3 regions of the Azospira sp. I09 genome follow, and region 2 is predicted to be linked to each of the others. Evidence: predicted binding sites of a transcription regulator. Region 2 holds the regulator's gene; each other region holds the start of a gene.
What was found. The regulator sigma-54, encoded in region 2, starts transcription at its own class of promoters, with help from an activator protein. The targets are predictions, from matches to a motif close to TGGCACGCTTNCTGCTNA.

Region 1 (6,795 bases), 1.3 Mb from region 2:
CGGGGCCTGGCCGAGCGCATCGGCCGGGGCGACCGGGGCGCCCTGGAAGCCTTCGCTACAGCCCTGAGCGACCACGTGCGTTTCGAGGAACGGGAGTTGTTCGAGAAGGCCCAGGAATATCCGGCCTTCACCGTCGGCTGAGGTTGTGCCGGGGCGTGGCCCCGGCGGGGGCGATGGAGCCCTGGTCTAGTGGATCAGGACCAGGGCCAGGATGACGGTCCACGCCGGCAGGGCGCAGACCATGATGACGCCGCAGAAGAGGGTGGCCAGGCAGTCGTCCTCCACCGCCAGCAGGCGGCGGATGCAGCGGTACATGGCGTAGCTGGAAAGGGCCAGGGCGACCATGCCGGTGATGAGGATGAAAATCAGGCTGGGCACGGCCAGGGCCAGGGAGGCCAGCCATAGGGGAATGGTGCTGAGGGTCACCACCAGGAAGGCCTGGCGCCGGTTCACCGGCACCTGGAAGAAGCGCCCGGCCAGGTGGGCGACGCCCGCCAGCAGGGGCACCATCAGCAGTTCCCAGGCCAGGATGAGCAGCAGGCGTTCCCAGCTGGGGGCAATGAAGCCGGCGATGATGCGGTTGCCGTAGGCGTTGCCGGCGAAGTTGGCCATCACCGGCAGCAGCAGGGAGAGGGGCAGGGCGATGAGGAGAAAACTGACGGCGGCGGAGGGCAGATGCTCCACGTCGTCCCAAAGGATGTCGTGGTTTTCCTGCGTGCCTGCACTGCCCATCATCCAGCCCGACAGTAAACGCGGGGCTTCCATGGGCTGTTGCTGGATATCCATGTTTCCCTCCCGCTCCCGATACGTGCGGGAGCATTGTTTTGTGTTGCATGCCATCAACAACCCGATAATCATAAGAACATCGGATGCCAGTGTCTTTAGGCGTTTGGTCATAGATGGGGGCGGCGCTTTCGCCGTTCCCCTTTCCTCTCCCGCCGCCGCTCCCCATTCCGCTGTCCTTCCGCCGCTGTCGCTGCAACCGCCGGCCCGGGTTCCCCCTTCTTGTGCGGCGGTCACGCCATGGCGCACCGCAGCAGTGCGCTCCGGTGCCGCGAATGGATTTTTTCGGGGCGGTGAAGATCTATCTATCTTTATGAATTAAAACTGTATTTTTGATATTTTCGTTGCCTGGCACGGTGGTTGCTGAACTAGCTCGTAAGTCGGACCAATGGCGGTTCGAGCAACGCCGGACAGAGCAGTGAAGCCCTGACCGGCAAACGGACAAAGGCGTCCATCCGCGTGTTCTCTCTCCTCTCACGCGGGTGTGACGCCTTTTCTTTTTTCTGAGGTCAAGGAGCATGGAATGTCCAAGCAAAAGCAATTCGAGGCACCCGATGCCGTGGCGGCGGAACGCCGCGAGTTCGTCAAATCCGCCGGCCTCCTGGGCCTGGGAGCAGCGCTCATGGGCCTGACTCCCGGTCTGCGTGCCGCCGCCTTTGCCGCCGGTTCCGACGCACCGGAAAAGACCGAGGTGAAGATCGGCTTCATTCCCCTGACTGACTGCGCCTCCGTGGTCATGGCCGCGGCCAAGGGCTTCGACAAGAAGTACGGCATCAAGATCGTGCCCACCAAGGAGGCCTCCTGGGCCGCCGTGCGCGACAAGCTGGTGAATGGGGAACTGGATGCGGCCCACGTGCTGTACGGCCTCATCTACGGCGTGCACCTGGGCATCGGCGGGCCGAAGAAGGACATGGCCAGCCTCATGACCCTCAACAACAACGGCCAGGGCATCACCCTCTCCAGCCAGCTGAAGGACAAGGGCGTCACCGACGGCGCCGCCCTAAAGAAACTGATCAGCAGCGAGAAGCGGGAATTCACCTTCGCCCAGACCTTCCCCACGGGCACCCACGCCATGTGGCTCTACTACTGGCTGGCGGCCCACGACATCAACCCCATGAAGGACGTCAAGACCATCACCGTGCCGCCCCCCCAGATGGTGGCCAATATGCGGGTGGGCAATATGGACGGCTACTGTGTCGGCGAGCCCTGGAACGCCCGGGCCATCATCGACAAGGTGGGCTTCACCGCCGCCACCACCCAGGACATCTGGACCGACCATCCGGAAAAGGTGCTGGGCACCACCGCCGACTGGGCGGCCAAGCACCCGAAGACCGCCGTGGCCGTCACCGCCGCCATCCTGGAGGCGTCCCGCTGGATCGACGCCTCCCTGGCCAACCGCCGGGAGACGGCCGAGACCATTGCCGCCAAGGCCTACGTCAATACGGATGTGGACGTGATCCTGGACCGCATGCTGGGCCGCTACAGCAACGGCATCGGCAAGACCTGGGACGACAAGAACCACATGAAGTTCTTCAACGACGGCCAGGTGAATTTCCCCTACCTCTCCGACGGCATGTGGTTCCTCACCCAGCACCGCCGCTGGGGCCTGCTCAAGGACGATCCGGACTACCTGGGCGTGGCCAAGGCCATCAACCAGGTGGGCCTGTACCGTCAGGCGGCGGAGAAGGCCGGGGTGGCCGTGCCCAAGAGCGACCTGCGTTCCTCCAAGCTGATCGACGGCGTGGTGTGGGACGGCAAGGACCCGAAGAAATACGCCGCCAGTTTCAAGGTGCGCGCCTAAAAGCAACCGGCGGCCGTCCCGGCGGGGCCGGGGGCCGCCTCCATCCGTGCATGGGGGAATGATCATGACGACGATGACTTTGATTCAGGGCAACACCGCGCTGGCGGCCAGCCCGACGAACGATGCAACAGACCAGGGAGCAGCCGCCATGGCCATGAATGACAGCAGTGTGGGGAGCGGCCCGGCCGCCTCCGTGACGGCGGCCCCGGTGTCGCCATCGGCGCAGGAGCCGGGCCGGGCTGCCGCCGGCCGGCGCAGCAACGAGGCCCTGGTGGGTGTGCTCAAGGTGGTGCTGCCGCCCCTGATCGGCCTGGCCGTCTTCGTCGGCCTCTGGTACCTGGTCTCCATGACCAGCCCCCAGCTGCCCGGCCCGGCCAAGACCTGGGCCTCGGCGGTGCAGCTCTTTGCCGATCCCTTCTACCAGAACGGTCCCAACGACATGGGTATCGGCTGGAACATCCTCAACTCCCTGCAACGGGTCGGCATCGGCTTCGGCATGGCCGCCCTCATCGGCATTCCCGCCGGTTTCCTGCTGGGCCGTTTCGATTTCCTCAACCGCATGATGTCGCCCATCATCAGCCTGCTGCGGCCCGTCTCGCCCCTGGCCTGGCTGCCCATCGGCCTGCTGGTGTTCAAGGCGGCCAACCCGGCGGCCATCTGGGTCATCTTCATTTCCTCCATCTGGCCCATGATCATCAACACCGCCGTGGGTGTGCAGCGCATTCCCAAGGACTACCTGAACGTGGCCCGGGTGCTGGACCTGCCGGAGTGGAAGGTGTTCACCAAGATCCTCTTTCCCGCCGTGCTGCCCTACATGCTCACCGGGGTGCGCCTTTCCATCGGCGTCGCCTGGCTGGTGATCGTCGCCGCGGAAATGCTCACCGGCGGCGTCGGCCTGGGCTTCTGGGTGTGGGACGAGTGGAACAACCTCAACGTCGAACACATCATCATCGCCATCTTTGTCGTCGGCCTGGTGGGGCTCCTGCTGGAGCAGGCCCTGGTGCTGCTGGCCAACCGCTTCAGCTACGAGGAGAAGTAAGCATGGAAAAATTCGTCCAGATCGAAGCCGTCGGCCAGACCTTCGACACCAAGAAAGGCAAGTTCGTCGCCCTGCGCGACGTGGATCTGTCCATCCGCCAGGGGGAGTTCATCGCCCTCATCGGCCACTCCGGCTGCGGCAAGTCCACCCTGCTCAACCTCATCGCCGGCCTCACCCGGCCCACGGATGGTGCTCTCATCTGCGACGGCCGGGAGATCGCCGGCCCCGGGCCGGAGCGGGGCGTGGTCTTCCAGAACCATTCCCTGCTGCCCTGGCTGACCTGCTTCGACAACGTTTATCTGGCGGTGGAGCGGGTCTTCGCCGCCAAGGAGGGCAAGGCCAAACTGAAGCAGCGCACCCACGACGCCCTGGCCCTGGTGGGCCTGACCCACGCCGAGACCAAGTTTCCCCACGAGATTTCCGGGGGCATGAAGCAGCGGGTGGGCATTGCCCGGGCCCTTTCCATGCAGCCCAAGGTGCTGCTCATGGATGAGCCCTTCGGCGCCCTGGATGCCCTGACCCGGGCCAAGCTGCAGGACGAGCTGATGAAGATCTGCGATGCCACCCAGGCCACCGTGGTCATGGTCACCCACGACGTGGACGAGGCGGTGCTGCTGTCGGACCGCATCGTCATGATGACCAACGGCCCGGCCGCCACCATCGGCGAAATCCTCAGCGTGGACCTGCCGCGGCCGCGCAATCGCCTGGCCCTGGCCAACGACCCGAAATACATCGCCGCCCGGGCGGCGGTGCTGGAGTTCCTCTACGAGAAGCAGGCCCACAAGGAAGTGCTGGCGGCCTGAAGCGTGGCCCCGGGTCTCTGCCGCCGGGCGGCGATCCGGGGCTCACGGGCCGGATCGCCGCTGCCGGCGCAGGTGGGTGGAAGCGGCGCAAGGACTGCCGCAGGGTGCGGGAAGAAGGTGGGATTCGGTCGCCGGGGAGAGTAGAAGGCGCCGAATCCCGGCCGGCTTGGGGCCGGTCAATAGCGCCTCAGGCTCTGGGCGCCAAAGGGTGGCTGGTCTGGAAGTGCTGGTAGGTGCGGGATAGCTCGTTGGCCCGTTCCACTTCCCCGTGTTCCAGGGCGGTGGCGATGTTGTCCAGGAGCATGGAGTGCAGATCGCGCACCCCTTCTTCCGTATGCAGCAGGGTGTCGCACAGCTCGGCGGCGACGATGACGGGAATGTGTTCGTGCTGGGCGATGGCAGAAATTTCTTCCTGCTCCATGTCGCAGAAGTCGAGGCAGTCTTTTAAGGACAGCATGGGATTCTCCTCCTGTGTTGCTAAGACGGTCTGTCGGGCTCGGCCCCGGTGTTGCCGGTCGGGCGGCCAGGAAAGCATTTTGTTGTTGTAGGACCGTCCCCCCTTTGTGCGGGTGTAATGGGTGGGAGAACACCCTCATGTTAGTCCACTGGCGAAGATGTGCAAGGGGTCAGGGCCCCTGTATTCATGCGGCTCTGCAGCAATTCTGCCAGGGCCTGGCGCAGGCGCCCGGTACAGGCCGGGGCCGACCATTCCTGCACGTATTCCCGGGCTTCCCGGGCCAGCCGCTGGCGTTGTTCCGGGTTCTGCAGCAGGTTGGCCAGGGCCTCGGCGAACTCCGCCGGATCGTCGGGCGGCGAGATGGCGCCCCGCGCCGGCATGAGGATGTCCCGGGTACCCATGATGGAGAGGGCCACCACCGGCACCCCCTCGGCCATGGCCTCCAGCAGCACCAGGCCCTGGGTCTCGGTGCGGGAGGCGAAGACGAAGGCGTCGGCCGCCGCATAGCAGGCCGGCAGCTCGTCCCGGCGGTGCAGGTAGCCGACGAAACGGACCTTGTCGCTGGTGCCCAGGGCTTCCGCCAACCGTCGCAGACCCGCCAGGGCCGGGCCCTCGCCGGCCACCATCAGGTGCAGCTCCGGCAGGCGCAGCAGGGCCAGGCGGTGGGCCTGAAGGAGGAAGTCGATGTTCTTTTCTCCCGCCACCCGGCCGACGAACAGGGCCACCGGCGTTTCCGGCGCCAGGCCGAGGCGTTGGCGGAAGGCGGCGCCGTCACCCTGGCCGAACTGTTGCAGGGGAATGCCGGTGGGCACCACCCGCAGGGGCGTGGTGACGCCGTAGCTTTGCAGGCGCTCGGCCATGGCGATGGAGGGGACGATGACCCCGTCCAGGGCGTTGCACTGGCGCCGGGAAAAGCGCCGGGTCAGCCCCCGCAGCATGCCCTTGGGCAGGAAGGGGATGTAGTGGTGGAAATATTCCTCGAACAGGGTGTGGTAGGTCTCGACGCAGGGAATGCCCAGTTTCTTGGCCAGGGCGGTGCCGGCGTAGTGGGCGATGAAAGGGGTCTGGATGTGGATCAGGTCGATGTCCATGCCCCGAAGTTGTTCCTCGTGAGCCAGGATGGTGCGCAATTCCATGCGCCGGTCTTCCGGGTCCAGGGGCAGGCGATGGGAGGCGATGCGGATGATGCCGGGCTCGGCCTGGGCGCCCGGGTAGTCGGGCACCATGAGGGTGACCCGGTCCCCGGCGGCCTCGAATTCCCGACGGAAAGTCTCTATGGAGGTGGAAACCCCGTTGATGCGCGGGAAATAGACATCGGAAAGCATCAGTACGTGCATGGCGTCTTCCCAGGGAAAAATCCGACCATACGATGCGGGGGTTACGCTGCCGTTTCCGTTTTGTGGCAGGTTTTTTGCTGCATTTTTTCCCGGCGCCTGTCTGCTTGCGCCGGTTAATCCAGCTTGTCAGCAACCCGTCATATTGCGGCTTGATGATTATGATTCGTATAATGCCTTTCGCTCTGTGTGGTGGTATCCGACCGTGACCGTGGTTTCTTCCCTTGTCCAGCCTCCAGCGCTGTTGCCGGACCTGCCTGTCTTCTCCCATGAAGACGGGCTGGACCTGTTGCACCAGTCCCTGCCCCTGCAGGAGAAGCTGGAACGGATTCACGACCACCTGCGCCAGTCCCTGCCATTCATCGACCGTATCGCCGTCGCCTCCTACGAGCCCCTGACGGACAACCTGAAAACCTTCCTCCATTCCAGCGACGGGGAAGCGCCTCTTTCCTTTTACGAGAGCAAGCTGTCGGCCTCCTCGTCCCTGACGGAAATCGCCACCTCCCGGCGCCCCCGGGTCATCAACGACATGGACGTGCTGTCCCAGGATCTGGTGCGGGAGCATTCCCGGCGGGTGC
Region 2 (6,795 bases):
TCCGAGAAGGCCTGGTTGCAGTATTCGAAGCGGCCCTGGGCGTCGGTGATGAAGACTACCGAGGGATTCTGTTCCACAGCCATGGAGAGCTTCTCCAGTTCCGCCTCCACCTGCTTGCGCTCGTGGATGTCGCGGAAGGTGCCGGCCAGGTGCCGGGCCTGGCCGTCGGCGCTGTCCACCACCTGGCCTTCGCCGCGGAACCAGCGCCAGTGGCCGTGCCGGGTGTGGGTGCGGTATTCGCAGCGGAAGCGGAGGCTGCGCCCGTCGCGGCAATCCAGCAGGGCCTGCATGGCCCGGGCCCGGTCCTCCGGGTGCAGGCTGGCCTCCCATTCGGCCAGGCCGACGCTGCGCTCGGCCAGGCGGTAGCCGTTGCCGTCGGCCACGGCCAGGACGAACTGCAGATTGCCTGTCTCCACCGCCCAGTCCCACACCCCCACCTCCGAGGCACCCAGGGCCCGGCGCAGGCGCTCCTCGCTGGCGGCGAGACGGTCCATGGCCCGGTGCAGGGAGGTGACGTCCTGGGTGATGCCGTGGATGCGCACCACCCGCTCCGCCACCACCACCGGATGGCTGCGGACCCGCAGCCAGCGCACCTCGCCGTCGCGGATGATGCGGAATTCCTGGTCGGCGGCTTCCCCCGCGAACTGCCGTTCGAAAGCGGCCAGGGTGGTTTCCCGGTCCGCCGGATGCAGGTCGTCGGCCCAGCGCATGGCGTTCGCATACAGCTCGGCGGCGGAATGACCGCTGAGGCGCTGGGTGGCGCCGCTGACGAAGGAGAAACGCCGTTCCTCCGCCTCCAGGGTCCAGATGACGTCGTCGAGGGAATCCAGCACCTGTTCCAGGCGCTCCTCCGCCCGGTTGCGGTCCTCCTCGGCGCTGCGGCGCTGCCGGTTGGCGGCGGCCAGGGCCAGGGTCACGGCGGTGAGGGAGGCGATCAGCACCTGCAGCTTCACCTGCACCAGCTGGGGCTCGATATTGGCGAAGGGGCCGGTGCCCAGGGCGGCGAAGACGGCGGCCGTCAGGGCCGTGGTGGCCAGGGCCAGGGTCACCAGGCGCAACTCGCAGCTGAAGGCGATCCAGATCAGGGTCAGCAGGAGCAGCAGGCCGGCGTAGGCAAAGGATTCGGGGGCCCGCTCGGAGAAGAACCACAGGCTGCTGAGGGCGGCGGCGACCACCGCCGCCACCGCCAGATGGCGCCAGCGGCCCTGGTCCAGGCCTTCCCGGGGCTGCAGCCAGGCCAGCAGCAGGGGGGCCAGCAGCTGGGTGCCGGCCAGGTCGCCCACCCACCAGCCGCGCCAGGCGGGCAGCAGCTGGGCCGGCTCCAGGCTGCCGCCCAGGCTCAGGGCACCGACGCCCAGGCTGGCGCTGATGGCGCCGCCCAGCACGGGGGCGCTGAAACACAGGTGCAGCACGTCCTGGGGGCGGCCCAGGCGCGGATCGAACTGCAGGGGACCCCGCAGCAGACGGTAGCCGGCCCAGGCGCCAAGGGCGTTGCCGGCGCCCATGAGCAGGCCGGTGAGGGGAGCAAAGCCGCTGATGAGGGCGCTGCCCAGGGTGGCCAGCAGCACTGCCGGCCACAGCCGGCCGCCGCCCAGGACGAGGGCGGCCAGGGCAATGCCGGCGGGGGGCCAGAAGGGCACGAAGAGGCCGTGGCCGGCAGTGCCGATGGCCATGGTCAGCTGGGCCACCGCCAGATAGGCGGCAAACACCAGCAGCAGCCCCGGGAGCAGGGGCAGGTGGGCAGCGGGGAGGAGAGCGGCGGCCGGGGGCGCCAATAATCGCTTTAGCATAATTTGCGCCATTTTCCCTGCTTTGCCGCGGTGTTCCAAGGCCTTTGATGCTGGGGATAACACGTAGTCCGGGTAACTTGGCGTAGGCCGGAGGGTTTGTGCCATAATCAGCCGCTTGATTTTGGGGAATTCAGTCATGGACGACAACAAGGCCAAAGCACTAACCGCCGCACTGGCGCAGATTGAAAAGCAGTTCGGCAAGGGCGCCATCATGAAGATGGGCGAGACCGAAGTGGACAAGGGCGTGGACGTGGTGTCCACCGGCTCCCTGGGCCTGGACGTGGCCCTCGGCGTGGGCGGCCTGCCCCGGGGCCGGGTGGTGGAAATCTACGGTCCGGAATCCTCCGGCAAGACCACCCTGACCCTGCAGGTCGTCGCCGAGATGCAGAAGCTGGGCGGCACCGCCGCCTTCATCGACGCGGAACACGCCCTCGATCCCCAGTACGCCCAGAAGCTGGGCGTGAACATCGGCGAGCTGCTCATCTCCCAGCCGGACAACGGCGAACAGGCCCTGGAAATTGCCGACATGCTGGTGCGTTCCGGCGGTGTGGACGTGATCGTGGTGGACTCCGTCGCCGCCCTCACCCCCAAGGCCGAAATCGAAGGCGAGATGGGCGATTCCATGATGGGCCTGCACGCCCGCCTGATGAGCCAGGCCCTGCGCAAGCTCACCGCCAACATCAAGAAGACCAATACCCTGGTCATCTTCATCAACCAGATCCGCATGAAGATCGGGGTGATGTTCGGTTCCCCGGAAACCACCACCGGCGGCAACGCGCTCAAGTTCTACGCCTCCGTGCGCCTGGATATCCGCCGTATCGGCGGCATCAAGAAGGGTGACGAGGTGATCGGCAACGAAACCCGCGTCAAGGTGGTGAAGAACAAGGTCTCCCCGCCCTTCCGCGAAGCCCTGTTCGACATCCTCTACGGCGAAGGCATCTCCCGCGAGGGCGAGATCATCGAACTGGGGGTGGCCAACAAGCTGATCGAGAAGTCCGGCGCCTGGTACTCCTACAAGGGCGAGAAAATCGGCCAGGGCAAGGACAACTCCCGGGAATTCCTCAAAGCCAACCCGGCCATTGCCCAGGAAATCGAAGGCAAGATCCGGGAAGCCCTGGGCGTGGCCAATCCCGCCCCGGCGGCCGCTGCCGGAGAATGACCCCGAGCCTGCGCCAGCGGGCCCTGGGGCTGCTGGCGCGGCGGGAGTACAGCCGGGCCGAACTGGCCCGCAAGCTGGCGCCCCACGCAGAATCCGAGGCTGAGCTGGAGACCCTGCTGGACGACCTGGCGGCTCGCCGCCAGCTTTCCGATGCCCGCTATGCCAGTGAAAGGGTCGCCATCCGGGCCCGCCGCTACGGCGATGCCCGGCTGGCCCAGGAACTGCGGCAGAAGGGCGTGGCCGAGGAAACCGTCGCCGCGGCCCTGGCCCAGGGCGGCAGCGAGCTGGAACGGGCGCGCCAGGTGTGGCAGAAGAAATTCGCCGCCCTGCCCGCCGATCTGGCCGAGCGGGCCAAACAGACCCGCTTCCTCCTCAGCCGCGGCTTTGCCGCCGCCACCGTCCGCCAGGTGCTGCAGGGCGGCTGGGACGACGAGTCCGGCAGCGACTGGTAGAACCCCCGGGCGACACCTCTGGCACAATGCCTTTACGCCCCCGCATTCATAGAATCTGATAGCCCATGTCCGAGCAGAACCCCGACCTCATCGCCAAGCTTTCCGCCAACAACCTGAAAAAGCGCTACAAGTCCCGCACCGTGGTGCATGACGTGTCCTTCGAGGTGGGCAGCGGTGAGGTGGTCGGCCTGCTGGGCCCCAACGGTGCCGGCAAGACCACCTGTTTCTACATGATCGTCGGCCTGGTGCCCTCCGACGGCGGCTCCATCCAGCTGCAAAATCAGGAAGTGACCCACTTCCCCATCCACAAGCGGGCCCATCTGGGCATTTCCTACCTGCCCCAGGAGGCCTCCGTCTTCCGCAAGCTCAACGTGGAGGAGAACATCCGCGCCGTGCTGGAACTGCAGAAGCTACCCAAGCACGAGATCGACCTGCGCCTGGAGGAGCTGCTGGAAGAGCTGCACATCGGCCACATCCGCGCTTCCAATGCCGCCGCCCTGTCCGGTGGCGAGCGCCGCCGGGTGGAAATCGCCCGGGCCCTGGCCACCTCTCCCCGTTTCATCCTGCTGGATGAGCCCTTCGCCGGCGTGGACCCCATCGCCGTGCTGGAAATCCAGAAGATCATCCGTTTCCTCAAGGACCGCAGCATCGGCGTGCTCATCACCGACCACAACGTGCGTGAGACCCTGGGCATCTGCGACCGGGCCTACATCATCAATGAGGGACGGGTGCTGGCGTCTGGCCGCCCGGATGAGATCGTTTATAATGAAGACGTCCGAAAAGTATATCTGGGCGAGAGCTTCCGTCTCTGACGAGCCCAGTCTCCGAGTCTTTCCCTCAACCCGCTCATTGCCGCCGGCCCCTTCGGCCCCGGGTCCATGAAACCAACCCTCCAACTCAAACTCTCGCAGCACTTGGCCCTGACGCCACAGCTGCAGCAGTCCATCCGGCTGCTGCAACTGTCGACGCTTGAGCTGGAGCAGGAGTTGGAGAAGTATCTGCTGGAAAACCCCCTGCTGGAGCGGGAGGACGAGAACTACGAGCCCTCCTACAGCGGGAGCGAAGGCGAATACGCCGGCAGTACGGCCGAGTCCGCTGCCGAAGGCCCGCGGGAAGGCGATAGCGGCGAATCCGGTGAAGGCGCCGACAGTCACGGCCCCGAAGAAGTCCGGGACGACAGCCGGGACCGCCTGGGTGAGGGCGAGGACTGGTTTGCCGAAGGCAGCTACCCTTCCGCCTCCCGCGACGAGGACGAGGATTCCGACTTCCAGGAAGTGCAGGCCGCCAACACCTCCCTGCGCGACCACCTCAACTGGCAGCTGGGCCTGATGCAGCTCTCCGAGCGGGACCGGCAGCTGGTCAGCTTCCTGATCGAGGCGCTGGACGAGGACGGCTACCTGACCCAGCCCCTGGAGGAGCTGCAGGAAGCCCTGCCGGAAGAGCTGGAAATCGATCTGGACGACCTGCAGATCGCCCTGCGCCACCTGCAGCACCTGGACCCGACCGGTGTCGGTGCCCGCACTCCGGGCGAATGCCTGGCCCTGCAGCTGGAAGCCCTGCCGGCCGACGAGGTGCGGGACCAGGCCCTGAAGCTGGTGCGCCATCACCTGGAACTGCTGGCCGGCCGGGACTTCACCAAGCTGAAGAAGCTGCTGGGCTGCGACGACGAGCGCCTGCGCGCCGTCACCAACCTGGTGAAGAGCCTCAACCCCCGGCCCGGCGCCCAGTACGCGCCCCTGGATGCCCGCTACATCACCCCGGACGTGGTGGTGAAGAAGGTGCGCAACCAGTGGACCGCCAGCATCAATCCGGACGCCTACCCGCGCCTGCGCATCAACCGGCTCTACGCCGAGATCCTCTCCAAGCAGCGCGGCTCCAGCCTCTCCGGCCAGCTGCAGGAGGCCCGCTGGCTGATCAAGAACGTGCAGCAGCGTTTCGACACCATCCTGCGCGTGTCCCAGGCCATCCTGGACCGCCAGCGCCAGTTCTTCGAACACGGCGAGGTGGCCATGCGTCCCCTGGTACTGCGGGAAATCGCCGAAACCCTGGGCCTGCACGAATCCACCGTCTCCCGGGTGACCACCCAGAAGTACATGGCCACCCCCCGGGGCATTTTCGAACTCAAGTATTTCTTCGGCAGCCACGTGGCCACGGATACGGGGGGCGCCTGTTCGGCCACCGCCATCCGGGCCCTGATCAAGCAGCTGGTGGCGGCCGAAGACCCCAAAAAACCCCTTTCGGACAGTCAAATATCCGAAATTCTTGGCCAACAAGGCATTGTTGTGGCGCGTCGAACCATTGCAAAATACAGAGAAGCGCTCAACATTTCGCCGGCCAACCTACGCAAGTCCATCTAAAAAAGGAGCGAGCCATGAACCTGCACATCACCGGACATCACCTGGAAGTCACCCCGGCGATCCGCGACTACGTCACTGCCAAGCTGGAGCGGGTTACGCGTCACTTCGACAGCGTCATCGACGTCAACGTCATCCTCACCGTGGAAAAGCTGAAGCAGAAGGCTGAAGTCACCGTGCGCGTGCCCGGCAAGGACATCCACGTGGATGCCGAGGATGCCGACCTGTATGCCGCCGTGGACACCCTGATCGACAAGCTGGACCGCCAAGTGCAGAAGTACAAGCAGAAGGCCCAGGATCACCACCGCGACACCATCAAGAATCACATCGAAGAGTGATCTGATTCCCTCTCCGGGACTGGGACGAAAGGCATAGGCGGCGGGGTCGTTTTCCGTTATGATCCCGCCACTTTTCGCCTGGTATCCTGCCTGAATCCCAGTCTCCAACCGGCCCTGCCGCCGCCATCCCGCTGTTCGGGGAAGGTTCCCGCCCCATGGATCTGATTGCCAAACTCCTCCCTCCCGCCCACATCCTGCTGGACCTCGAAGCCAGCAGCAAGAAGCGGGCATTCGAGCAGGCCGGACTGCTGTTCGAGAACAACCTGGGCATCGCCCGGGCCACGGTTTTCGACAGCCTCTTCGCCCGGGAAAAACTCGGTTCCACCGGCCTGGGCCAGGGGGTTGCCATTCCCCACGGCCGCATCAAGGGGCTCAAGGAAGCCGCCGGCGCCTTCATGCGCCTGTCCGCCCCGGTGCCTTTCGATTCCCCCGACGGCAAGCCCGTCGGCCTGATGTTCGTGCTGCTGGTGCCGGAACAGGCCACCGAGCAGCATCTGCAGATTCTTTCCGAGCTGGCCCAGCGTTTCTCCGACCGGGCCTTCCGCGAGGCCCTGGGCGCCTGCGACAACACCGACGACGCCCACCGCCTGTTCACCGACTGGGGGAACCATGCGGCAAATCTCCATCAGCCAGCTGTTTGAGGACCACCAGGACAAGCTGTCCCTGACCTGGGTCGCGGCCCAGGGTGCCGAACGCTCCATC
Region 3 (6,795 bases), 1.3 Mb from region 2:
GGATCGGCGGCGTCCTTCAGGGAATCGAGCAGACGGGCGTGCAGGGCCTTGCGGTTGTCCTCGTCCTCCACCACCAGGCGCTTGACGTGGTCCAGGCCCACCCGCTGCACGTAATGCACGGTGCGCTCCAGGTAGAAGCCCTCCTCACGGTAGAGCTGGAGGAAGGCGCCGGAGTATTCCTTGACCTCTTCGGCGGTGGCCACCTTGCACAGGAACTGGGCCGCCTCGGTCTTGATGCCGCCGTTGCCGGCGACGTGGATTTCCCAGCCCGAATCGACGGCAATGATGCCCACGTCCTTGATGCCGGATTCGGCGCAGTTGCGCGGGCAGCCGGAGACGGCCAGCTTCACCTTGTGGGGGCTCCACATGTCGAACAGCATCTTCTCCAGCTCGATGCCCATGCCGGTGGAGTCCTGGGTGCCGAAGCGGCAAAACTGGCTGCCGACGCAGGTCTTCACGGTGCGGATGGACTTGCCGTAGGCGTGGCCGGAGACCATGCCGGCCTGGGCCAGATCGGCCCACATATGGGGCAGGTCCTCCTTCTTCACCCCCAGCAGGTCGATGCGCTGGCCGCCGGTGACCTTGACCATGGGCACCTGGTACTTGTCCGCCACGTCGGCGATGGCCCGCAACTCGTTGGGCGTGGTGACGCCGCCCCACATGCGCGGCACCACCGAATAGGTGCCGTCCTTCTGGATGTTGGCGTGGGCCCGCTCGTTGATGAAGCGGCTTTGGGGATCGTCCCTGGCCTCGTGGGGGAAGGTGGAGATGAGGTAGTAGTTGAGGGCCGGGCGGCACTTCTCGCAGCCGTTGGGATTCTTCCAGGCCAGGGCTTCGATCACCGCCGGAATGGAGGTCAGGTGCCGCTCCCGGATGGCCTGGCGCACGGCCCCGTGGCTGTGCTCGGTGCAGCCGCACATGGGCTTCTCGGCGCTGCTGGCGGCCTGGTAGGCGCCGCCCACGGTGGAGGCCAGGATCTGCTCCACCAGGCCGGTGCAGGAGCCGCAGGAGGCGGAAGCCTTGGTGTGCTTGCGCACCTCGTCCAGGGTGAACAGCCCCTTCTCCTTGATGGCCTTGACGATGACGCCCTTGGTGACGCCGTTGCAGCCGCACACCTCGGCGCTGTCGGCCATGGCGGCGGCCTTGTTGTGGCCCTGGTGGCCCGTGTCCCCCAGGTTGCTCTGGCCGAACATGAGGTGGTCGCGGATCTGGCTGACGTCCTTGCCCTCCCGCAGCAACTGGAAGTACCAGGAACCGTCCGCCGTGTCGCCGTAGAGCACGCCGCCCACCAGCTTGTTGTCCTTCAGCACCAGGCGCTTGTACACGCCGCCGGCCGGGTCATGCAGAACGATGTCCTCGGTGTCGCTGCCGCCCATGAAGTCGCCGGCGGAGAAAAGGTCGATGCCGGTGACCTTCAGCTTGGTGGAAGTCACCGAGCCCTGGTAGCGGCCGATGCCGTAGCCCGCCAGGTGGTTGGCGCAGACCTTGGCCTGCTCGAACAGCGGCGCCACCAGGCCGTAGGCGATGCCGCGATGGCTGACGCACTCGCCCACGGCGTAGATCTTGGGATCGTAGGTCTGCAGGGTGTCGGAGACGACGATGCCCCGGTTGCAGTGGATGCCGGAAGACTCGGCCAGGGCCGTGTTGGGGCGGATGCCCACCGCCATCACCACCAGATCGGCGGGAATCTGCATGCCGTCCTTGAAGCGGATGGCTGCCACCCGGCCGCTCTCGCCGGCGATGAGGGCTTCCGTGTTTTTCTGCAGCAGGAATTTCAGGCCCCGCTCCTCCAGGGACTGCTGCAGCATGCGCCCGGCCACCTCGTCCAGCTGGCGCTCCAGCAGCCAGGGGCCGACGTGCACCACGGTCACGTCCATGCCCCGCAGCTTGAGGCCGTTGGCCGCTTCCAGGCCCAGCAGGCCGCCGCCGATGACCACCGCGTGGCGATGGGTCCTGGCCGCCTCGATCATGGCGTCGGTGTCGGCGATGTCCCGATAGGCGATGACCCCCGGCAGGTCGTTGCCGGGGATGGGCAGCATGAAGGGGTTGGAGCCGGTGGCCAGCAGCAGGCGGTCGTAGGACTCCACCGTGCCATCCTCGGCGACGACCTGGCGCCTGACCCGGTCCACCTTGGTCACCTTCTTGTTGAGGTGCAGCTTGATGCCGTTGTCGGCGTACCACTGCAGATCGTTGAGGACGATCTCGGGCACCGTCATCTCGCCGGCCAGGACCGGGGAAAGCAGGATGCGGTTGTAGTTGGGATGGGGCTCGGCGCCGAAGACGGTGATGTCGTAGTGGTCCGGGGCGATCTTCAGCAGCTCTTCCAGGGTGCGCACGCCGGCCATGCCGTTGCCCACCAGCACCAGTTTGGGTTTGTTCATGAAGCACTCCTTCGGTCGCCGGCTTCCGGGGTGCGGGACGGGCCTCGGACTGCGCCCGCGCCATTGCGGTACGCCGTCGTGCCCTCCCGCAACGCCATCAGGCAGCGAGAGAAAACATTGAAGGGCAGTGCTTCACGTTGACCCCGAAGGCCACACCACCGGCAGTCCCGCCGCCCAGGCGACAGGAGTACGCCGGAGATTTAGCAATCGCCATGCCATTCCGTAAGCACATGATTTCAATGGGATAACACCAAACCCGCCCCCCGCACCGCCGCACACAACTGGTGCATCGCTGCCCCGCCCTGCCCCGCCAGCGGGCGCCCGGCACCGTCCCTCGGCTGCCGCCCGCCGCCGGTCCCCTGCTGGCCCAAAGGCCTATTTGAGGAAGTCCGGGCCCATGCCAGAATGGGCCAACAGACGAGTGCTTCGTGCGCCCCATCCCAATGGAGAACGCCATGGCTCCCGAAAACAGTACCGCCCCCCCCAGCCGCCCGCCCCTGGTGCGTCCCGGACGCAGCCTGCTGATCGGCTGGCTGCTCCTGGTGGCCATCATCATCGGCCTGGTCTTCCGGGAAATCGGCGAAACCCGGGAACGCCTCTACAACGCCGCCTGGGACAACCTCAGCACCCTCAACCTGGCCCTTCTGGAACAGATGGAACGGGCCATCACCGCCACCGACCAGGCCCTGCTCAACGCCCGCCAGGAAGTGGCCGCCATGCCGCCCCTGGTGGCGGAGAAAAACCCGGCCCGGCGCGAGGAACAGGCCCGGCGCCTGCACCAGCTGCTGCGCAGCCAGGTCACCGCCACCCCCTTCGTCACCAACCTGGTGCTGGTGGACGCCCAGGGCAATGTGCTGGCCCACTCGGCCCGCCACCCGGTACCCGCCATGAACGTGCGGGAGCGGGAATACTTCCGCCGCCTGCGCGACACGGCCGAAGCCGAGCCCCTCATCTCGCCCCCCACCCGCACCCTGCTCGACGGCTCCCAGCGGCTCATCTTCTCCCGCCGTCTGGTGGGGCCCCGGGGCCATTTCGCCGGCGTCATCCTGGCCAGCGTCAGCCTGGCCGACGTGGTCTCCTTCTACCGCTCCGTGCTGCACCTGCCCGGCGGCGCCGTGGCCCTTTACCACAGCAACGCCACCCTGCTCGCCCGCTACCCGGAAATGCCCGACAGCCTGGGCCATGCCTACCCGGAACAGGACCTGTTCCTGCGCACTCCCGGCCGCGGCGCCAGCGGCACCCTGCTGGAAACCAGCTCCATGGACGGGCGCCAGCGCCTGAAAAGCTTCCGCGAGGCCAAGCGCTATCCCATCCTGGTCTCCGTCTCCCAGGAGGAAAGCGAACTGCTGCGCCCCTGGCGCGCCACCACCCTGCACATCATCCTCATGGGCCTGGGCAGCATCGTCCTCTGCTCCCTCTTCATCGGCCTCATCTGGCGCCAGCTGCAGCGCCTGGAGGAACAGGCCCGGGCCCTGCGGGAAAGCGAAGGGCGCTTCCGCAACCTGGTGGAACGGGCCGGCGACGCCCTTTTCCTGCACGACCCCGGCGGCCGCATCGAAGACGTGAACCAGCAGGCCTGCGACAGCCTGGGTCTGCCCCGGGAGGAGCTGATCGGCAGCAACATGGACGCCTTCGAGGCCGGCATTCCCGCCGCCGAACTGCACCAGCTGTGGCACAACCTGGACACCAACGCCCCGGTGACCCAGGAAGGCCGCCACCGCCACCGCCTGGGCCACGAATTCCCGGTGGAGATGCGCATCGGCGCCTTCGCCTCCGGCGGCCGCCGCCTAATCCTGACCCTGGCCCGGGACGTCACCGAGCGCCAGGCCTACCAGGAGAAGCTGCGCCAGCAGGCCCTGCACGACGGCCTCACCGGCCTGCCCAACCGGGTCCTCTTCAACGACCTCCTGGGCCAGCTGCTGGCCCAGTCGGAACGGCAGGAGCGAGCCTTCGCCCTGCTCTTCGTGGACCTGGACCATTTCAAGGAAGTGAACGACACCCTGGGCCACGCCGCCGGCGACCGGCTGCTGCAGGAAGCGGCGGCCCGCCTGCGGGGCTGCCTGCGCAAGGCCGACACCGTGGCCCGCCTGGGGGGTGACGAATTCGCCGTGCTCCTGGCGGAGGTGGCAGGGGCCGAGGATGGGGAACAGGTGGCGGAAAAGATCGTCGCCGCCATGAACCGGCCCTTCCCCCTGCCGAACGGCGAGGGCCACGTTTCCGCCAGCATCGGTATCGCCCTCTACCCGGAGGCCGGCAAGGACGCGGAAACCCTGCTGCGCCACGCCGACTGGGCCATGTACCAGGCCAAGTCCGGCGGCCGCAACGGCTACCGGCGCTACCGGCACGTGGTGGGGGAAACGACTCTGGGCCAGGGCCTGGGGCTGTAAACCGTCGGCTCGGGCAGCACCCGGCTGGGAGCCAGGCGGGACGGACCTGACGGCGGCGGCATCGCCGGGAGCCTTATCCCGCGGGCCTCACCGCCATGGCAGGCCCCTTAGGCAAGTCCTATTTGCCTGGCAGGGCGGTGCCGGGCGGGGCGGGAGACACGGCCCCGGTCATCGCACCCGAGGCATTCGCTCCACTCGCCCCACTCGGCAAAGCCGGCGCCGCCGGCAGGGCGCCGATGGCCGCCAGGATGGCCCGGGCCACCCCTTCCCGCTTCGGCAGATCCGCCATCCGCCCCGGCGTATCCAGGTTGAGGGCGAAGAACACCGGCCCCTGGGGCCACTCCACCCAGCCCACCCACCAGCCGATACGGCCGTCCCAGCCGGTCTTGGCCCGCAGGATCCAGTCGCGGCCGGCCTCCACGATCATCACGTCCTTCACCAGCCGCTGGTGGGCCAGGGCCAGCGGCAGCTGATTGCGGTAGAGGCGCTCGAGAAAGGCCACCTGCTCCTCGGCGGAAATGCGTAACTTGCCGTCCAGCCAGTAGCCGTCCTCGCCGCCGGACGGCTCGGCGTTGCCGTAGTCCATGGCCTGCAGTAGGCGCCGGGCCCGGGCCTCGCCGATCTGCCGGGCAAAGTCCTGGTACACCCAGACCACGGATGCGCGCATGGAGGAACGCAGGTCCTGGTCCCGGTTCCAGGCCGGGATGGAGCGCTGTACCCCGTCCCAGGGCAGGACCTGGAATTCGTCCCGCAGCACGCCGCTCTCCAGGGCCATCAGGGCATGGGCGATCTTGAAGGTGGAGGCGGGCACATAGCGCCGCGCCGCCCGCTCCGCATCGTAGCGCCACAGGCGGTGGCCGCCGCCGCGCCGGTCCGCCACCACCATGGTGCCGCGGGCCTCGGCGGCGGCGAAGAAGGCGCCCCACTCGGGCCGCTCGTCCGCGGTTTCCGCCCGGGCGGCAACGCCGCCCCCCAGCAGGAGCAGACAGAAAACCAGGGACCGAAGCATGCAAAATTTCATCATGGGCGCCTCACGACCTCAGCCCGGCAGGGGGATGGCCGGCATGGAAAAGGGAAAGCCGCCGCCCGGCCCCAGCCACCACAGCAGCAGGGCCAAAACCGCCAGATTGGCCGCCACCGTCAGCCAGAACCAGGTACGGAAGGGCTGCTTGCGGCTCTTGTGACGCAGCCAGGCCTGGGCCAGCCAGGCTCCCGGCCAGCCGCCGAGCAGGGCCAGGCCGTGCAGGGTGGCCTCGCTGATGCGCCAGGCACGGCGCCGGGCCGCCGACTTGTCCCAGGCGTACACCAGCAGGGTGAGCAGGCTGAGGGCGGCGTAATGGAGCGGCAGCAGGGAGAGGATCGGGGCGGATGACAAGGCAGGCTCGCGGCAAGGGTTCGGCATGGGGCGCATGACGCCGGGAAAACTGGCGGATAATGCGCCTTCCCGCCCCTCCCGCACAACCGGGAGGCCACCGCCGCACCCTGCCCTGCCCACCGGATCCGCCATGCCCAGCCTCAAAGCCCGCGCCGTCATCTTCCTGCTCAAGCACCGCCACTGGTTCCGCCTCAAGGCCCGGCGCGAGAGCATCACCTTCGACACCTCCATCCCGGCCCTGCGGGCCCAGGTGGAAAAATCCGGGGTGATCTTCGGCAAGCTGCCCCCCGACATCGCGGTGGACAGCTTCAACCTGGGCAGCATGAGCCTGGAGTGGATCCGTCCCCGGGACGACGCCGGCGGCAGCGCCATGCTCTATTTCCACGGCGGCGGCTACGTCATGGGCTCCCACCGCTCCCATCGGGCGGCGGTGGCCAAGTTCGTCGCCGGCAGCGGCGTGCCGGCCCTGGTCTTCGATTACCGGCTGGCCCCGGAGCATCCCTTCCCGGCCGCCCTGGACGACGCCCTGGCGGCCTGGGAGTGGCTGCTGGCCCGGGGCCAGGACCCGGCCAGGGCCGTCTTTGCCGGCGACTCGGCCGGCGGCGGCCTGCTGCTGGCGGCCCTGCTGGCCCTGCGCGACAAGGGCCGGCCC

Region 1: the regulator sigma-54 is predicted to act here: its motif matches at 1,133-1,150, upstream of AZSP09_RS00120 (CmpA/NrtA family ABC transporter substrate-binding protein).
Region 3: the regulator sigma-54 is predicted to act here: its motif matches at 2,582-2,599, upstream of nirB (nitrite reductase large subunit NirB).

Annotation. Positions count from the first base shown of each region.
Region 1 covers NZ_AP021844.1:22,028-28,822, forward strand. Annotated here, with positions in the region: gene AZSP09_RS00110 (hemerythrin domain-containing protein) at 1-141, shown strand, start outside; gene AZSP09_RS00115 (Yip1 family protein) at 187-786, opposite strand; gene AZSP09_RS00120 (CmpA/NrtA family ABC transporter substrate-binding protein) at 1,307-2,584, shown strand; gene ntrB (nitrate ABC transporter permease) at 2,733-3,623, shown strand; gene AZSP09_RS00130 (ABC transporter ATP-binding protein) at 3,626-4,426, shown strand; gene AZSP09_RS00135 (hypothetical protein) at 4,614-4,883, opposite strand; gene AZSP09_RS00140 (glycosyltransferase) at 5,024-6,220, opposite strand; gene AZSP09_RS00145 (HD domain-containing phosphohydrolase) at 6,462-6,795, shown strand, end outside.
Region 2 covers NZ_AP021844.1:2,454,302-2,461,096, reverse strand. Annotated here, with positions in the region: gene AZSP09_RS11530 (PAS domain S-box protein) at 1-1,790, opposite strand, end outside; gene recA (recombinase RecA) at 1,927-2,949, shown strand; gene recX (recombination regulator RecX) at 2,946-3,401, shown strand; gene lptB (LPS export ABC transporter ATP-binding protein) at 3,467-4,213, shown strand; gene AZSP09_RS11510 (RNA polymerase factor sigma-54) at 4,280-5,758, shown strand; gene hpf (ribosome hibernation-promoting factor, HPF/YfiA family) at 5,773-6,093, shown strand; gene ptsN (PTS IIA-like nitrogen regulatory protein PtsN) at 6,249-6,734, shown strand; gene hprK (HPr(Ser) kinase/phosphatase) at 6,703-6,795, shown strand, end outside.
Region 3 covers NZ_AP021844.1:13,236-20,030, reverse strand. Annotated here, with positions in the region: gene nirB (nitrite reductase large subunit NirB) at 1-2,381, opposite strand, end outside; gene AZSP09_RS00085 (sensor domain-containing diguanylate cyclase) at 2,837-4,768, shown strand; gene blaOXA (class D beta-lactamase) at 4,887-5,777, opposite strand; gene AZSP09_RS00075 (DUF1294 domain-containing protein) at 5,808-6,143, opposite strand; gene AZSP09_RS00070 (alpha/beta hydrolase) at 6,274-6,795, shown strand, end outside.